2 regions of the Pseudidiomarina sp. PP-1MA genome follow, and region 2 is predicted to be linked to the other one. Evidence: predicted binding sites of a transcription regulator. Region 2 holds the regulator's gene; the other holds the start of a gene.

Region 1 (8,932 bases), 880 kb from region 2:
AACTGCTTGGTCTTTAAATCAAACACCCAATAATCGCCCAACGTATGAGTGCGCCATGAGCGTTTGGTGTTGGTGAAGATGAGCAGCTTTTGGCCATCTTCAGACCAGCTGTAATCAGCAATGCTAAGAGGTTCTGCGTCGGTACTAGGGCGCAAATCTGCAGCTGCAACAAGCAGGGTGCGTTGTTGGGTTTCAGGATGGTATCGAACTAAATCTTGACCCCCATCGGTGGCATTTTCAAGCACCGTGTAACCACTGCCGTCGGCTAACCAACGAGTAGGGCCGACGCCACGAGCTGCATAGTCAGAACTGTTATATAGCCGCTCAAACTGAATTTGCGCGCCAGATTGGGTAGCAACAACCGGGGCTGGTTGAGTGCTATCGCTTGGTAAGGAGCTACAGCCGGCAGCAATAAATATACTGGTTAATGCGATGACGCCGTGGCGTATCCAAGCACGAGAACTGCTATGTGTCATACGGACTTCCTGTTATTGTTAGGCCTTGTTAAATGCGCCAATCATCCCTACATAAGGATGATGAAACATCAACGACGCGAATTATTTATACAGCATTATTCAAGAGGATGCGCTATGAGTCAAAACCCTTTGCTCAGTGATTACCATTTACCGCCTTTTAGCAGCATTAAAGCGGAGCACATTGTACCGGCTATCACTCAGCGTATTGCAGACTGCAAGGCAACTATTGAGGCTGTATTAGGGCAACCTGAACGCACTTGGGAGGCTTTAGTAGCGCCACTCGAAGAGGTGGATGACAAGCTTGAGCGTAGTTGGGCACCGGTTTCTCATTTGAATGCCGTGGTAAGCTCAGCCGAGTTGCGCAGTGCCCACGATCAATGTTTACCGCTACTATCTGAATATGGCACCTATGTCGGCCAACACGAAGGCCTGTATCAAGCCTTTAAAACCCTAGCAGATAGCGCTAGTTTTACTGAGCTTAGCCAAGCCCAACGTAAGGTTATTACCGATACCTTACGTGATTTTGAGTTGTCGGGGGTGGCGTTAACAGGAGCAGCGAAACAACGCTATGCTGACATTCAATCAAGGCTTTCCGAATTATCCTCACAGTTTAGCAATAACTTACTAGATGCGACTGATAATTGGCATTTTTTAGTGACGCCAGAACTGCAACAGCAAGCCGACTGGTTAGCTGGGCTACCTGAAAGTGCGGTCGCTGCTGCGGCGGCAGCTACGGCCGAGCACAATCAACAAGGCTGGCGCTTTGGTCTCGATATCCCAAGCTACCTGCCAGTAATGACGTATGCCGATTATGAACCGCTTCGACAAACCATGTATGAAGCCTTCACTACGCGGGCGTCGGATCAAGGGCCACAAGCTGGTCAGTATGATAACTCCGAACTGATGGATGAAATTTTGGCATTGCGGCATGAGTTGGCACAATTGCTTGGTTTTTCGAATTATGCCGAATTATCCCTTGCCACCAAAATGGCGGATAGCCCGGCTCAAGTTGAAGGCTTTTTGCAAGACCTAGCAGAGAAATCGTTACCTCAAGCGAAACAAGAGTATCAGCAGGTAGTTGAGTTTGCTGCGCAGCAAGGTAAAACTGACCTTGCTGCTTGGGATGTTCCTTATTACAGCGAGAAGCTGAAACAGCAAGAATATGCTATCTCGGACGAAGAGCTACGGCCTTACTTTCCTGAGCAACAGGTTATCAATGGCTTATTCCGCGTGGTTGAAACTCTGTTTGGGTTAAAGATAGAGGCCAGCCAAGCCTTCGAAGGTTGGCATGAGCATGTACGCTATTACCAAATCAGTGACAATAATGGCGATCTGCGTGGTAGTTTCTTCCTTGATCTTTATGCGCGAAGCGGCAAACGCGGTGGCGCTTGGATGGCTGACTGTGCGGTACGCAGGATAACCACCCAGCAATCATTGCAACTACCGGTAGCCTTTTTAACCTGTAATTTTAATAAGCCCGTAGGTGACAAACCGGCTCTGTTTACCCATGACGAAGTGCTCACTCTGTTTCATGAATTCGGCCATGGTTTACACCATATGCTGACCAAAATAGATGTTGCTGGGGTATCAGGAATCAATGGTGTCGCTTGGGATGCGGTGGAGTTACCGTCGCAATTTTTAGAAAATTGGTGTTGGGAGCCGGATGCTTTAGCGATGATCTCTGGTCACTACGAAACCGGTGAACCGCTGCCAACTCAGTTACTTGACAACATGCTAGCTGCACGGAACTTTCAATCGGCCATGCAAATGGTACGACAACTTGAGTTTAGTCTGTTTGATTTGCGTATTCATCGTGATTTCGATCCGCAACAAGAACAGCAAATTCAAACCATTTTAGATCAAGTGCGCGAACAAGTGGCAGTGCGAAAGCCGCCGGCAAGTAATCGTTTTCAGCATAGCTTTGGACATATTTTTGCTGGCGGTTATGCAGCTGGTTATTACAGCTACAAATGGGCCGAGGTCCTTTCGGCGGATGCTTTTGCGCGTTTTGAAGAAGAAGGCATCTTTAATCGGCGCACGGGGCAAGACTTTTTGCGCAGCATCCTAGAACGGGGTGGCTCGCAGGATGCTATGGAGCTGTTCAAAGCATTTCGTGGGCGAGAACCACAAGTGGATGCATTATTGCGTCACAGCGGCATTACCTCGTTTGAGCAGTTGGTGGCTGCTGAGTAAGAGTAAAGTACAAAAAAGCCAGCTAAAAAGCTGGCTTTTTTTGCTGACAGCAGTTGCTATCAACTCGCTAGAATCGTGTTAACAAGCAGCACTAAACCTAATACGAACAACACCGCAAAGACCACGCCAATGCCAATAAACAACAAGGGGTTGCCCTTGTTGAAATCGCGCTTGCGATTGGCTTCGGTTTGCACCCCAAACATGGCTGCTAGGACACTGACAATGACGGCCAATAAACCAGGTTTTTCAACATGAGTATTATCGACGCTAGGCAGCATAAGCAGGTCTACTTTTAGGCTATTGAAGTGGATTTTCGTAGTGGCGCTTAGACTTGTCTTTACTATTGAAAAGTAGCTCGAACAAATCTAAAAAGTGAAACTGCGTCGAGCGGCTTTGCCCAGTAAACCACGCATGCCAAGAAACTTGCTTGGCTGGCGCAACACAAGCTTCTAGTGAACTGTGCTGTTCACTGACATCTAATAACTGCTCGCACTGTTGGGTGTAATTGCTAGCTGTCGTTTGCCATGCTGGTGCTAGAAAAGCGCCAGACAAAATCGTGCCAGTAATAACTGCAATTATCATTAATCGCAACTTCATAACTGACCTCCATTTAAATAAGGGTTGATTCGGCTTTAGCTAAATTTATCGATGAGGTGAATCACGTAAATTTGGTTAACAATTAGACTACTAAAATAGCAGGAATAAGGTTCATTCGCCACTCTTAAAAACGCATTTTTTTGACTGCTAAGCGCACTTAGCTCTGTTACACTTAGTGGATATTTCGCTAGCAGAGGTTTTTATGGCTGACTATCTTATTGCTCCGTCTATTCTCTCAGCTGATTTTGCGCGGCTGGGCGAAGAGGTTGACGCAGTGTTGCAGGCGGGCGCTGATGTCGTTCATTTTGATGTGATGGACAACCATTTTGTGCCGAACTTAACCATCGGCCCAATGGTATGTAAAGCGCTACGAGACTACGGTATTAAAGCTCCTATTGATGTCCATTTAATGGTACAACCGGTAGACCGAATGATCGATGATTTTGCGGCTGCTGGCGCTTCCATCATTACCTTTCATCCTGAAGCCTCAACCCATATCGATCGTTCTTTGCAGCAGATAAAAGCAGCCGGCTGCCAGGCCGGCTTGGTATTTAATCCGGCCACGCCCCTGCACTATCTAGATTATGTGATGGATAAACTCGACGTTATTTTGTTAATGTCGGTGAACCCAGGATTTGGTGGGCAGTCGTTTATTCCGTCGACGCTAGCGAAACTAAAACAAGTGAGGCAGCGTATTGATGCCAGTGGACGCGATATTCGGCTAGAAATTGATGGCGGTGTCAAAGTCGATAATATTGCCGAAATTGCGGCGGCAGGCGCTGATATGTTTGTGGCGGGTTCGGCGATTTTCAATCAGCCTGACTATGCAGCTGTGATAGCAGCGATGCGCAATGAGTTAGCTAAAGTTTAATGAATTATTTAATGGAATCTTTTCAGCATGAGTAAACCTATCGTATTAAGTGGCTGTCAGCCGTCAGGACAATTATCTATTGGTAACTACATTGGTGCGTTACGCCAATGGGTAAAAATGCAGGATACTCATGATTGTCGGTTTATGTTGGTGGATTTACATGCCATCACGGTACGCCAAGACCCAGCTCAGCTACGTTCAGCCACACTGGATGGGCTAGCACTTTATATGGCGTGTGGGTTAGATCCTCAAAAAAGTGTGATTTTTGTCCAGTCCCATGTACCAGAGCATGCGCAGCTAGCTTGGGTGCTCAATTGTTACACCCAAATGGGTGAATTGAATCGGATGACCCAGTTTAAAGATAAATCAGATCGTCACGCCAATAATATCAATGCAGGTCTGTACACCTACCCAGCATTGATGGCAGCAGATATTTTGTTATATCAAGCGAACGAAGTGCCGGTGGGTAATGATCAGAAGCAGCATTTAGAGCTGGCGCGCGATGTGGCTACCCGATTTAATAATCTGTATGGCGATGTTTTTACCATTCCTGATCCTTTCATTCCAGAAGTGGGTGCAAGGGTTATGAGCTTGCAAGATCCGAATAAAAAGATGTCAAAGTCAGACGACAACGAGAATAATTTTATTGGCTTGTTAGAAGACCCGAAAAAAATCGAGAAGAAATTAAAACGAGCTGTAACTGATTCAGATGAGCAGGCACGGATTTATTTTAATCCAGAAGAGAAGCCGGGCGTTTCAAATTTACTGTCAATTATGTCGGCTGCTACGGGACAACCTATCGCTGAGTTAGTCCCTAGTTTTGAAGGCAAAATGTACGGACATCTGAAAAAAGAAACCGCAGAAGCTGTGGTTGCCATGTTGGAGCCTATTCAGCAGCGTTATCATGAGTACCGTAATAACCTTGATTATTTGAATCAGGTGATGGCAGCGGGAGCTACTGCCGCGAGTGAACATGCGGCAGCAACTCTGCGTAAAGTCTATGATGTGATTGGTTTTGTGCCACGCCCTTAAGTTCTAGACAAAAGTAGTGAGACGCGCTGGTGTTATTACTGATTGATAACTATGACTCATTTACTCACAATGTCGCGCGCTACTTTTGGGAGCTAGGTGCGAACCTAAAAGTAGTGCGTAACGATCAGATAACCCTTGCTGAAATCGCTGCGCTACCACTGACTGGTTTGGTGATTTCTCCAGGCCCTTGCACGCCAGATGATGCTGGGATTAGTCTTGCCGCTATTAGAGAATTTGCAGGACATGTTCCGATTCTAGGCGTGTGTTTAGGGCATCAAGCCATCGCGCAGGTGTTTGGCGGGAAAGTCGTGCGTGCCGGCACCGTCATGCACGGTAAAACTTCGTTGTTGCAACATCAACAGCAAGGGCTGTTTGCCGGTTTGCCTACTCCATTCAAGGTGGCTCGTTATCATTCCTTGCTGGTGCAGCCAGACAGCGTGCCGCCAGAATTAGTGGTTGATGCTTGGGTTGAGACTGCTGCTGGCGAGAGCGAAATCATGGCACTGCGACATCAGCAGCTTCCGGTCTGGGGCGTGCAATATCATCCTGAGGCGATAGAAACTGAATTCGGGCATGAGCTATTTGCCGCCTTTTTACGCCATTGTCAGGCTCCCGATGAAACCCAGTTAGCAACGCCTTAAGAACAACTTAATATGCAGCAAAAGGGCTAGCTGATGCATAATTATGCAGCGGCTCTGCAAGCTTAGCTAACCACCTCTCTAGCCCGCATTTTTTCTACGCTGTAAGCACGACAACGGTGCTTTTTTCTGCGATAATAGCTGCACTTAAAAGTGCTTTAATCGATAACAAAACGAGGCAGCTATGACTAATAAATTATCCGTAACTCGCGCCACCTTTGATGACGTGATGGTACCCAACTACAACCCAGCGCAGATGATTCCAGTGAAAGGCGAAGGGTCACGCGTGTGGGACCAAGCCGGTACTGAATATGTCGATTTTGCCGGTGGTATTGCGGTGAATTGTTTAGGCCATTGCCACCCAGCGATGGTGCAAGCGCTAACTGAGCAGGGCAACAAACTGTGGCATTTAAGTAACGTTTTCACTAACGAGCCAGCGCTGCGCTTAGCGCAAAAGTTAACTGACGCTACCTTTGCCGACCGGGTTTATTTCGCAAACTCAGGCGCAGAAGCGAACGAAGCCGCATTAAAATTGGCGCGACGTTGGGCGTTAGATAAATTCGGACCAGAAAAAGACCAAATTATCGCTTTCAATAAAGGTTTTCACGGCCGTACGTTCTTTACTGTAACAGTAGGTGGTCAAGCTGCTTATTCGGACGGTTTTGGGCCAAAACCTGGTGCCATTGAGCACGTTGATTACAACAACTTGGCTGCACTAGAAGCGTTAATGTCTGATAAGACTTGTGCGATCATGATGGAACCTTTGCAGGGTGAAGGTGGTGTTATTAGCCCTGATGCAGAGTTTGTCAAAGGCGTGCGTGAGTTGTGTGATAAATACAATGCGTTGTTGATTTTTGATGAAGTGCAAACAGGTTTTGGGCGTACCGGTAGTTTGTATGCTTATCAACAGTTGGGTGTAACCCCAGATATTTTAGCCTCGGCTAAGTCGCTAGGTGGAGGCTTCCCGATCGGTGCCATGTTGACCACAGCAGAGATTGCTGCTCACTTAAAACCTGGTACTCACGGCAGTACTTACGGTGGTAACCCGTTGGCTTGTGCTGTTGCTGAAGCGGTATTCGATGTAGTGAACACCGATGATGTGTTAGCCGGCGTGAAACAACGCGAACAGTTGTTCAAAACCACCCTGCAGCAAATCAACGAAAAATATGGCGTGTTCCAAGATATCCGTGGCCAAGGTTTGTTGCTAGGTGCGGAGCTAACTGAAAAATTCGATGGTAAAGCTCGCGACTTTTTAAATGCAGCAGCCGCTGAAGGTGTGATGGTACTAGTGGCCGGGCCAAGTGTGATTCGTTTTACGCCGTCGTTGATTATTCCAGAGCAAGATATTCTGGAAGGGTTAGCGCGCTTTGAACGAGCTGTTGCCAAGCTAGCTGGCTAATCCTCACGGAGACACTTTATGTTAGTGGTTCGTCCGATAGCGCCGCAGGATTATGCGGCGCTTTATACCTGTGCAGTTGAGTCTGGACATGGTTTTACCTCGTTGCCAGTTGATGAAACCTTACTCCAACGTCGTATTGCCAGAGCTCAAGAAGCCTTTGCCCGTGCTCATGTGAGTGAGCCTGGTGAAGAAGGCTACTTGTTTGTTATGGAAGATACCAAGTCAGGAGAGATTGTTGGCGTCAGTGGTATTGAAGCCGCAGTTGGCTTAACCGATTCTTTCTATCATTATCGGCTAGGTAAAGTCGTTCACCACAGTAAAGAGCTCGATATTTATAACGCGCAAGAAACCTTAACCTTGTGTAATGACTACACAGGTGTGAGCGAGCTATGTACTCTCTTTTTGCGCGAGCCGTTTCGCAAGAATATGAACGGTCGGGTGCTATCGCGCTTTCGGATGCTGTTTATGGCTGAATTTAGACAGCGCTTTAGTCCATTGGCTATTGCTGAGATGCGTGGTGTATCAGATGAAAATGGCGAATCGCCTTTTTGGGGATGGTTGCAGCAGCATTTCTTTCGGATGGATTTTACCCAAGCTGACTACCTTACCGGAATTGGCGAGAAAGCCTTTGTGGCACAATTGATGCCGCAGCATCCTGTGTATGTAAGTTTGCTACCACCGGAAGCCCAGGCCGTTATTGGTCAGGTGCATGAGAATACGCGGCCAGCCTTAAAAATGTTACAAGCCGAAGGCTTTCGTTGTCGTGGTTATGTCGATATTTTTGATGCCGGACCTACCGTAGAAGCTGAAGTAGCAAATATTAAGAGTGTACGTGAGAGTAAGCGCTTACCAGTTAAAATCGGGCCGGTAACAGAATCAGCCCGTTACATTGTATGTAATACCCGCGTTGCGGATTTCCGCGCGATTCAAGCTCGCATTCAAGTACATGATGATCATGTGGTGATGGAAGCACGCCATAGCGCCGCGTTGCGCGTTGAAGATGGTGACCAGGTGCGGATTGTCAGTCTGACAGGAGAACAGTAATGACCGATAAGAACTTATTTATTAATGGCGAATGGGTGAGTGGCGAAGGCGATTTATTTAAATCAATCAACCCAGCGCGTGATGAGATTATTTGGGAAGGCAAGGCCGCCTCAGCCGAACAGGTTGATACAGCAGTGCTGGCCGCTCGCACTGCTTTTGTGGCTTGGGCTGATCGTAGCTTTGAAGAGCGCCTAGCTATTTGTAAGCGTTTTGCTGAATTACTCGAAGAAAACAAACAAAAATTTGCCCATATTATTGCTGAAGAAACAGGTAAGCCGGTATGGGAAACCTTAACCGAAGTCGCTGCTATGATTGGTAAAGTTGCGATTTCTGAGCGAGCTTATCAAGAGCGTACTGGTACCGTTGAAAACCCCATGGCAGGTGGTAAGGCTTTTGTGCGTCATAAGCCTCACGGGGTGGTTGCAGTTTATGGTCCGTATAACTTTCCTGGGCATTTGCCTAATGGCCACATTGTACCCTCGTTACTAGCCGGTAACACGGTAGTCTTTAAGCCCAGTGAAATGACCCCCAAAGTGGCCGAGTTTACGGTGAAACTGTGGCAGGAAGCGGGCATTCCTAAAGGTGTGATCAACTTAGTGCAGGGTTTGGTTGAAACGGGTAAATCATTGTCTGCACACATGCAGATTGATGGCCTATTCTTTACCGGGTCTTCAGGCACTGG
Region 2 (8,932 bases):
GGCGACTTGGGTGTTTCCGGTGCGTTAGCTGTTGGCTTGCGTTTGCACGCTAGCATCAATCCAAGCCCGTACTTCTTGTTCCAAAATATCGAGCGGCACACTGCCGTTTTTCAGCACCTGATGGTGAAACTCGCGAATATCAAAATGAGCACCAAGGGCATCTTCGGCTTCAATGCGTAGCTTACGGATCAGCATCTCACCTAGTTTGTAAGACAAAGCTTGCCCAGGCCAGGTAATGTATCGATCAATTTCTGTTTGCACGTTATGCATACTTAGTGCCGTATTCGAAGCCATAAACTCCATCGCTTGGTCACGGCTCCAACCCATGGCGTGCATGCCGGTATCTACCACCAATCGAGCGGCACGCCACATTTCGTAGCTGAGCCGACCAAAGTCACTGTAAGGGTCTTGATAAAAACCAGCTTCTTTACCTAGCCACTCGGCATACAAGCCCCAACCTTCGCCAAAAGCAGAAATGTACGTGTGGCGACGGTAAGCTGGTAAGTCTTCCATTTCACGCGCTAGCGCTCCTTGCAAGTGATGTCCAGGTACCGCCTCGTGCAAGGTTAACGCCTCCATCTGATACAGCGGGCGGCGCTCCAGTGCATAGGTATTGACCCAATAAAAGCTGGCACGGTCATCACGACTGGTGCCAGCATAGCGGCCGGTGGTGTACTTAGGCGCAATCTCTGCTGGCACCGGGGCTATGCCATAGGGCTGGCGCGGCAGCAATTTAAAGAACTTAGGAAGCTCACCATCCATCTTCTTAGCAATATAAGACGCGTATTGCAGCAGCTCCTCGGCACTTTGCGGATAAAACTTCGGGTCGTTGCGTAAATAATCAGTGAATTCTGCAAAACTGCCTTCAAAGCCAGTTTTTTCAATCACTAACGCCATCTCATTACGGATACGTTTGACTTCGGCTAAGCCCATTTGATGGATCTCAGCAGGGGTCAAATCTAAAGTGGTGTAATGCTTGATGCGGTTTTGGTAATAATCAGCACCGTTTGGTAGCTCACTCGCACCGATGCTGGTGCGACTATTGGGTAAATAATCCATCACCATGTAATTAAACAATTGCTGATAGGCAGGCACCACCTCGTCGTCAATGATGTCTTGCGCGCGAGCGCCAAATTGTTGCCACTGCTGGTCGCTAACAAACGCTGGTTTGGCTTCGGTGAAAGGGGCAAAGAACACGCTCTCACTTGGGTCTTGCACAATGTAGGCGCTGATACTTTCTTCAAAGCCCTTCATAGCCGCTTGTGGTTGACTGTAACCAGCCGCCAAGCCGCGTTGCAACCATGCAGTTTGTTGCTCTAAATAACGCGGAATAGATTGCAGCCGAGTTAAGTAATCTTGATAGTCTTGGGCGCTGCGAAAGGCGGTGTTGCTAACCATAAAACTAAGATTGCTATGAAAGCCACCCTCGGCATTGAGCGGTTGGTAATGGTCGTTGTAATCGTAGCTATCAACGGCATTTTGGAGCCGATAAACCAGCATTCGGTGGTTAATTTGCTGCTGGCGCGATAGCTCAGCTACCGGTACTTGCTGCAACTGTTGTAACCATTGCCGTTGTTGCTCAGCGCGTGCGGTTACCGCCACTGGGCTCATATCCGTTAGTTCTACTCCGCGGCCTTGGTTCAAATAAGCCTGATAAATGCTATCAGCGAGCTCGCTAAAAGCTTGATCAGCACTAGCCGCGCGGGTAACCGCAGTGGCGGCTGGCGCATCAGCGCTAGCAGTACCAGCACCACTACTAGCACAGCCTGAAAGGGTTACCGCTAAGGCAGCAACTAAAGCCGTTGATAAGTAAGACGAAGGGGTACGCATAGGTTCTCCAAAAAGACATTTATTTTGCTACACTACTTTTTTGCTACAAAGCTTGGCAGAATAGACTAACCAAACATAACATTGTGCGGGGCCAACGGATAATTGCAAACATTAATCGACCGATACGCGTTTTTTTTCGAGGAATTTACCAGGTAGGTAAGCGACCATGACGGCACAAGCACAATCAGGCGTATACGCAGAACCTAATTTGCACGGCATCACGTTACTGTTGAACGTGATGACTGATGAGGTGGATACCGTGCGGCGTAAGCTGGCGCGGATTCCCATGTTGCTCGAAGGCCTAGATGCACGTTTCTCTGAAGCCATGCTCAATGGCATGGTGGCCATCGGTAGTGATTATTGGGATATTCTTTACAGTCATGTGCGGCCGTTACAATTAACCGGCTTTCCTGAGGTGAGCGATGGCGACCGACAAGCGCCACGGGAGTCTTTCGATTTATTACTCAACATTCGTTCGGATCGGTTTGATGTTAACTTTCAAGCCGCTCGCACCTTACTTGAATGGCTTGGTCATGACGTCGAGCTTGTTGAGCAAATCACCACCTTCAGATTTATGGATGGCCGTGATTTATTGGGCTTTATAGAAGCGCCTGATAATCCACGGGGGCTGCGCCGTCGCCAAGTGGCACTGGTACAGGATGATCCTGTGTTTGCCGCCGGTAGCTACATTTATTTGCAGAAATTTCGGCACGATTTGCGCCGCTGGGAACAGCTCAGCACCGATATGCAAGAGCATGTGATGGGGCGCAAAAAAGTCACCGGCGAGCGCATCAGTGAAGCCTTGCTAAGCCAAGTCAGCCACAGCCGTGCCGCGCGGTTACTGGATGCCAACGAGCAACCGTTAGAGCTGCTACGACAGAACATGCCATGGGGAAATTTGCGCGAGCAGGGCTTGTTAGGCTTGTATTGCACCGGCCAACCCAGCCATCTGCATACCTGGCTCAAACAACGTTATCTGGCCGATAGCCAAGGCGATTACGATCCGCTGCTAGATTACATCGAGGCCATCAGCAATAGTGCTTACTTTGCCCCGTCCGTTGATTTCTTACAGCAGCAAGGACAGCTCTAACTGACGCTATCGAACAACTGTTGCACGTTGCGCATGGTTTCTTCAATCTGCGCAACCTTCACCGGGGCAATAAAAATCGTATCATCGCCGGCAATGGTGCCGAGTACGCCTTCTTGCTTGCCCACCGAATCTAACAACCGCGCGATCAACTGGGCGGCGCCAGGGGTGGTTCGAATGATCACCATCACATCATTGTGTTGAATATCTAAAACAAGCTGCGTTAATGGCGCATGGGTGCTCGGGATGCCTAATTCTGCGGGTAAACAATAGACCATTTCTTGGCGCGCATTGCGGGTGCGCACGGCGCCGTACTTGCTCAACATGCGCGACACTTTAGACTGACTAATGTTAGTAAAACCAAGCTCTTTTAGCTGTTCAACAATCTCTCCCTGCGAGCCATAACACTCCTCTTTGAGTAGCGCTTTGAAGGCTTCAATTAAATCAGCAGCTTTAGGGTCGGCCATGGGTATATCTCTCTATGATTTTCTGGTTGCTAGTTATTATTATGGATTTACAGAGTAGCTGCTGAGTGTACAGCAATACAAGATAAGCGCCTAGTCAGGCGGTCGCCCGTTGTATTTTTCGCTAAAAGAGAGTAGAGTTTTTGGCCTAAATTTCCCCACATAAATGGATGGAGTCTGAGATGAAAGTTGCAGTTTTAGGTGCAGCCGGTGGTATCGGTCAAGCACTATCATTACTTTTGAAAACCCAATTACCAGTTGGTACAGAGTTGGCTTTATACGATGTAGCGCCAGTTGTTCCTGGTGTTGCTGTCGATCTCAGCCACATCCCAACGGCGGTTAGCGTAAAAGGTTACGGCAAAGACGACCTAGCTTCTGCGTTAGTGGGCAGCGACATCGTATTAATCCCAGCTGGTGTACCACGTAAGCCAGGTATGGACCGTTCTGACCTGTTCAACATCAACGCTGGTATCGTTGCTAACCTGATCGAAGCTATTGCGGACAACTGCCCAACGGCTTGCATCGGCATCATCACCAACCCAGTGAATACTACCGTTGCTATCGCTAAAAAAGTGTTAGAGAAAAAAGGCGTTTACAACAAAAACAAATTGTTTGGTGTGACTACCTTAGACGTGATTCGTGCAGAAACGTTTGTGGCTGAAATTCACGGTAAAAACCCAGCTGAAGTCACAGTTCCTGTGATTGGTGGCCACAGCGGCACCACCATCCTGCCATTGTTGTCACAAACAGGCCTAAGCTTTACCGACGAGCAAATTGAAGCGCTAACTAAGCGTATTCAAAATGCGGGTACTGAAGTGGTTGAAGCTAAAGCTGGCGGCGGCTCTGCTACCTTATCTATGGGCCAAGCAGCAGCGCGCTTCTGCTTGTCACTGGTGAAGGCACTGCAAGGCGACAACAGCGTTGTAGAGTGCACTTACGTTGAAACCGACGGTAAAGATGCCTTGTTCTTCGCTCACCCAGTTCGCCTTGGCGCTAACGGTGTTGAAGAAATCCTGTCTTACGGCGAATTAAGCGCTTACGAAGAAAAAGCCAAAGCCGACATGTTAGACGGTTTGAAAAACGACATCCAAATTGGTTTAGACTTCGTTAAGTAAGCTAAACCATTGAAGACGTTCAAGCAGAGCCTAATGGTACCTAGTGCACTTAGCGCTCTGCTTGTTATCTGTTATTACCTGCTAACACCTTGGCATTCCGCCTGGTTTATGGTCACCGCGCAAGTTTATGCAGGCGCTTGGTGGCAACCCCTCACCGCGAACCTGATGCATCATGACCAAGCCCATTTGTGGTTCAATGTGGCTGGCATTTGGATTGCTTGGCTGTTATTTCCGGCCCAATTGCAACGAAATCAAGATTGGTGGGTCCTGCTCCCAGTAGCCATCGTAAGTAGCCTGAGCCAACTCTGGTTTGCCCCAGGCCACGAAATCTATGCCGGCTTTTCAGGCGCCTTGTATGGCTTATTCGCCTACGCCGCGTTGCAAGATGCGTTGGCTAAACAATGGATCGGCGCTGCTATCGTGCTAGGTATCCTGATCAAAAGCCTGCTTGATTTTAGCTTTCCTAGCTTGGTTGAAGGCATAGCACTGTACGCCCATAGTGGCGGTATCGTCAGTGGATTTGTGCTAGCGCTGGTGGTTTTTCGCTGCTCCCAAGCAAAAAATAGTGTACAATCTGCGCCATGATTTTACTTGTGGCAGCTAAGCAGCACTAAGCAATGAACCTAAAACAGATCAATGCGTTAATGGCCGAAGACATGGCCGGCGTCAATCAATTAATTGGCAGCGAATTACAGTCAGATGTAGCACTGATTAACCAACTCGGCTTATACATTGTGAATAGTGGCGGCAAACGCTTGCGCCCACTGTTAGCAGTAACTGCCGCACGTGCCGTGGGTTACCAAGGCCATGGCCATCTCACGTTAGCCACTATCGTCGAGTTTATCCACACCGCTACCTTGTTACATGACGATGTGGTTGATGCTTCTGAATTACGCCGCGGCGAAAAAACCGCCAACGCCGTGTTTGGTAACGAAGCCAGCGTGCTGGTTGGTGACTTTTTATACACGCGCGCCTTTCAATTAATGGTCACCTTAAACTCCATGAAGGTGATGAAAATCCTAGCTGACGCCACCAATATTATTTCTGAAGGCGAAGTGCTGCAGTTGATGAACTGTAACGACCCGGACACTACAGAAACCAGCTACTTTGAGGTGATTTACGGCAAAACCGGCAAACTGTTTGAAGCGGCCACTCAGTTAGGCGCGGTACTGGCAGCTCAGCCGGAGCCCGTCGAAGCTGCGTTAGCAGCCTACGGCCGCCACCTTGGTACCGCTTTCCAGCTGGTCGATGACTTGTTGGATTACACCGCCGATAGCGACACTATGGGTAAACAAGCCGGTGATGACCTGGCCGAAGGTAAGCCAACGCTGCCGCTGTTGTACGCCATGTGGCACGGCAACGATAGCGAAGCTAACCTGATTCGCCAAGCCATCGAGCAGGGCAATGGCCGCCAGCATTTAGCCGCGGTACTAGCTGCCATGCAGCGCACCGGCGCACTAGAATACACCCGTAACCGCGCCTTGGCCGAAGCCGAATTAGCCCAACAACAATTACAACAGCTACCGCCATCGCCCTATCGCGACGCACTGCACGCTCTCGCCGCCATCGCCGTGGACCGAATTGCGTAATTTTAAGAGCAAGAGCGCGATTGGCTATAAGTCATTAGCTATTGGTTTGAAGAGCAAGAGCGGTTTTGTGTCGCACTTAATAGCTAATAGCTAATAGCTAACAGCTAACATCGTATTTGCACTTTACTCGCCTCGCGAGTTTATGTACAATTCGCGCCCAGATTTAAATAAAGAAACCCTCACCACCTCGGTGAGGATCAATCGGAGAAAATCTATGTACGCAGTATTCCAAAGTGGCGGTAAGCAACACCGTGTAACTGAAGGCCAAATCGTCCGCCTGGAAAAGCTGGAAGCAGCCACCGGTGATGTGGTTGAGTTCGATCAAGTATTAATGCTATCGAACGGTGACGACGTTAAAATCGGCGCACCTTTTGTTTCTGGTGGATCTATCAAGGCGGAAGTTATCAATCATGGTCGTGCAGACAAAGTGAACATTATCAAGTTCCGTCGTCGTAAGCACCACATGAAACGCCAAGGTCATCGTCAGTGGTTCACCGAAGTGAAAATCACTGGTATTAACGGTTAATTAAGGAGTAACGACAAATGGCACACAAGAAAGCCGCAGGCTCAACTCGTAACGGTCGTGACTCAGAAAGTAAACGTCTGGGTGTGAAACGCTTTGGTGGTGAATCAGTATTAGCTGGCAGCATCATCGTTCGTCAACGTGGTACTAAGTTCCACGCTGGTGACAACGTAGGTATCGGTCGTGACCATACTTTGTTCGCGTTAGCGGACGGCAAAGTTTCTTTTGCGGAAAAAGGTCCTAAAAACCGCAAATACGTAAGCATCGTTACTGAATAATTTCAGTTTAAACGAGCTCGCGAAAGAAATAAGAAACCCCGTCCGATGTGGCGGGGTTTTTTCATGTAAGCAGGTAGGTAATCATGAAGTTTGTAGATGAAGTTCAAATTCGCGTAGAAGCAGGCGACGGCGGTAACGGCGTGGTAGGCTTTCGCCGTGAAAAATACATCCCAAAAGGGGGACCTGATGGGGGTGATGGCGGCGATGGCGGTGACGTTTATCTAGAAGCTGATGAAAATATCAATACCTTAATTGATTATCAGTTTGAGCGCTTTCATCGGGCTCAGCGCGGTGAAAACGGTTCAGGCAAAAACTGTACCGGTAAGCGTGGTGAAGATTTGGTGCTGAAGGTGCCTGTGGGTACCCGCGCTACTGATATCGAAACCGGTGAAGTGCTGGGCGATTTAACTCGCCATGGGTTACGTAGAATGGTCGCCAAGGGCGGCTTTCACGGTCTTGGTAACGCTCGTTTTAAGAGCTCAACCAACCGCGCCCCACGGCAAAAAACCATGGGTACGCCGGGTGAAATTCGTAACCTCAAGTTAGAATTAATGCTGTTGGCTGACGTTGGTTTGCTGGGCATGCCAAATGCTGGCAAATCTACCTTTATTCGTTCGGTGTCAGCAGCGAAACCTAAAGTAGCGGATTATCCGTTTACCACCTTGGTGCCTAACTTAGGCGTGGTACGTCCGGTACCACATGCGAGCTTTGTGATCGCAGACATTCCAGGCTTGATCGAAGGTGCTGCTGAAGGCGCTGGCTTAGGTATTCGTTTCTTAAAGCATCTTGAACGCTGCCGTTTGTTATTACATCTTGTTGATTTGGCTCCCTATGATGAGACAGATCCAGCTGAGCAAGCAGTAACGATCGTGCAAGAGTTAGAGAAATACAGCCCTGAGTTGGCTGCTAAACCGCGTTGGTTGGTGGTGAACAAAGTAGACTTGCTGTCTGAAGAAGAAATAGCTGAAGGCATTGCTCGAGTGAAGGAAGCTTTGCAATGGGACGGCCCAGTTTATCAGATCTCCGGCTTAGCTCATGTGAACACGGACGCTCTGTGTAAAGAGATCGTCAATTACTTAGAGGCACTGCCTAAGCCAACTCCAGAAGAAATGGAAGCCGAGGCTAAAGCTAACGTCGAGTTTAAGTGGGATGACTATCATAAGCAGCAATTAGAAGCTTATGAAGATGACTACGATGACGAAGACGATGATGACGATTTTGACGACGATGATTATGATGTCGAGGTCGTTTACCAGAAATAGGATGGAAAGCCCATGTTAATTGCTCTTGTTGCTGCGATGGCAGCCAATCGTGTGATCGGTAAAGATGGCGATATGCCATGGCATTTGCCAGCTGAGCTGAAACACTTTAAGCAAGTAACCTTGGGCAAGCCGGTGGTGATGGGCCGTACCACCTATGAATCTATTGGGCGCCCATTACCCGGGCGCACCAACATTGTTTTAAGCCGTAAGCATCAGCAGCCTCATACCGATGAACTAGGCGTGATTTGGGTGAACAGCCCGCATTATGCGGTGCAAGCTGCCGGCCATGCCGATGAGCTGATGGTTATCGGCGGCGGCCATGTGTATGCTGAGTTTTTACCTCGTGCCGACAAACTCTACCTCACCAAAATCGATTTAGACACCGCCGGCGATACCTATTTTCCTGATTACCAAGCCGTGGCAGATTGGGACCTCATCGAAGCCGTTGAACACCCCGCCGATGCCAGTAACCCGCACGCATTTGTAACAGAAGTTTACCTACGCAAGAGTTAACGGCGAGATCGGAACGCAGCGCCTTTAAAGTGTAATTATTCTGTAAAGACCTCCGTATTAGTTAACATTTTATTCCGTTGCAAGCCCTAGCCACGCTCAGTAATATGATTGAAACAGTTGATAGCTAAAATCAGCGAAAAGTTTAGCTGAAGATGTGAAGGGTAGGGTTGCGGTGCAGCGTTCTAGTTATTATGCAGTTCAAGTGACAGTCATGTTAGCCGTGGTGCTAACGACACTTGTGGCTGTGCGCCCGGCGCAGGCCAAACCGCTG

What was found. The regulator ArgR, encoded in region 2, controls arginine synthesis, uptake and breakdown. The targets are predictions, from matches to a motif close to ANTGAATANNTATTCANT.
Region 1: a site for ArgR is predicted at 5,843-5,860, ahead of AB8S08_RS10705 (aspartate aminotransferase family protein). Genes of this name have one in related genera too.

What each region holds. Positions count from the first base shown of each region.
Region 1 is NZ_CP165718.1:2,256,196-2,265,127, reverse strand. It holds gene AB8S08_RS10740 (S9 family peptidase) at 1-476, opposite strand, end outside; gene prlC (oligopeptidase A) at 591-2,669, shown strand; gene AB8S08_RS10730 (DUF2970 domain-containing protein) at 2,729-2,947, opposite strand; gene AB8S08_RS10725 (hypothetical protein) at 2,967-3,266, opposite strand; gene rpe (ribulose-phosphate 3-epimerase) at 3,469-4,137, shown strand; gene trpS (tryptophan--tRNA ligase) at 4,165-5,169, shown strand; gene AB8S08_RS10710 (aminodeoxychorismate/anthranilate synthase component II) at 5,199-5,810, shown strand; gene AB8S08_RS10705 (aspartate aminotransferase family protein) at 5,992-7,206, shown strand; gene astA (arginine N-succinyltransferase) at 7,225-8,250, shown strand; gene astD (succinylglutamate-semialdehyde dehydrogenase) at 8,250-8,932, shown strand, end outside.
Region 2 is NZ_CP165718.1:426,796-435,727, forward strand. It holds gene AB8S08_RS01970 (S41 family peptidase) at 1-28, shown strand, start outside; gene AB8S08_RS01975 (DUF885 family protein) at 25-1,830, opposite strand; gene AB8S08_RS01980 (Dyp-type peroxidase) at 1,997-2,920, shown strand; gene argR (transcriptional regulator ArgR) at 2,917-3,384, opposite strand; gene mdh (malate dehydrogenase) at 3,564-4,496, shown strand; gene AB8S08_RS01995 (rhomboid family intramembrane serine protease) at 4,530-5,081, shown strand; gene ispB (octaprenyl diphosphate synthase) at 5,114-6,085, shown strand; gene rplU (50S ribosomal protein L21) at 6,300-6,611, shown strand; gene rpmA (50S ribosomal protein L27) at 6,629-6,886, shown strand; gene cgtA (Obg family GTPase CgtA) at 6,970-8,148, shown strand; gene folA (type 3 dihydrofolate reductase) at 8,161-8,661, shown strand; gene AB8S08_RS02025 (DUF3718 domain-containing protein) at 8,834-8,932, shown strand, end outside.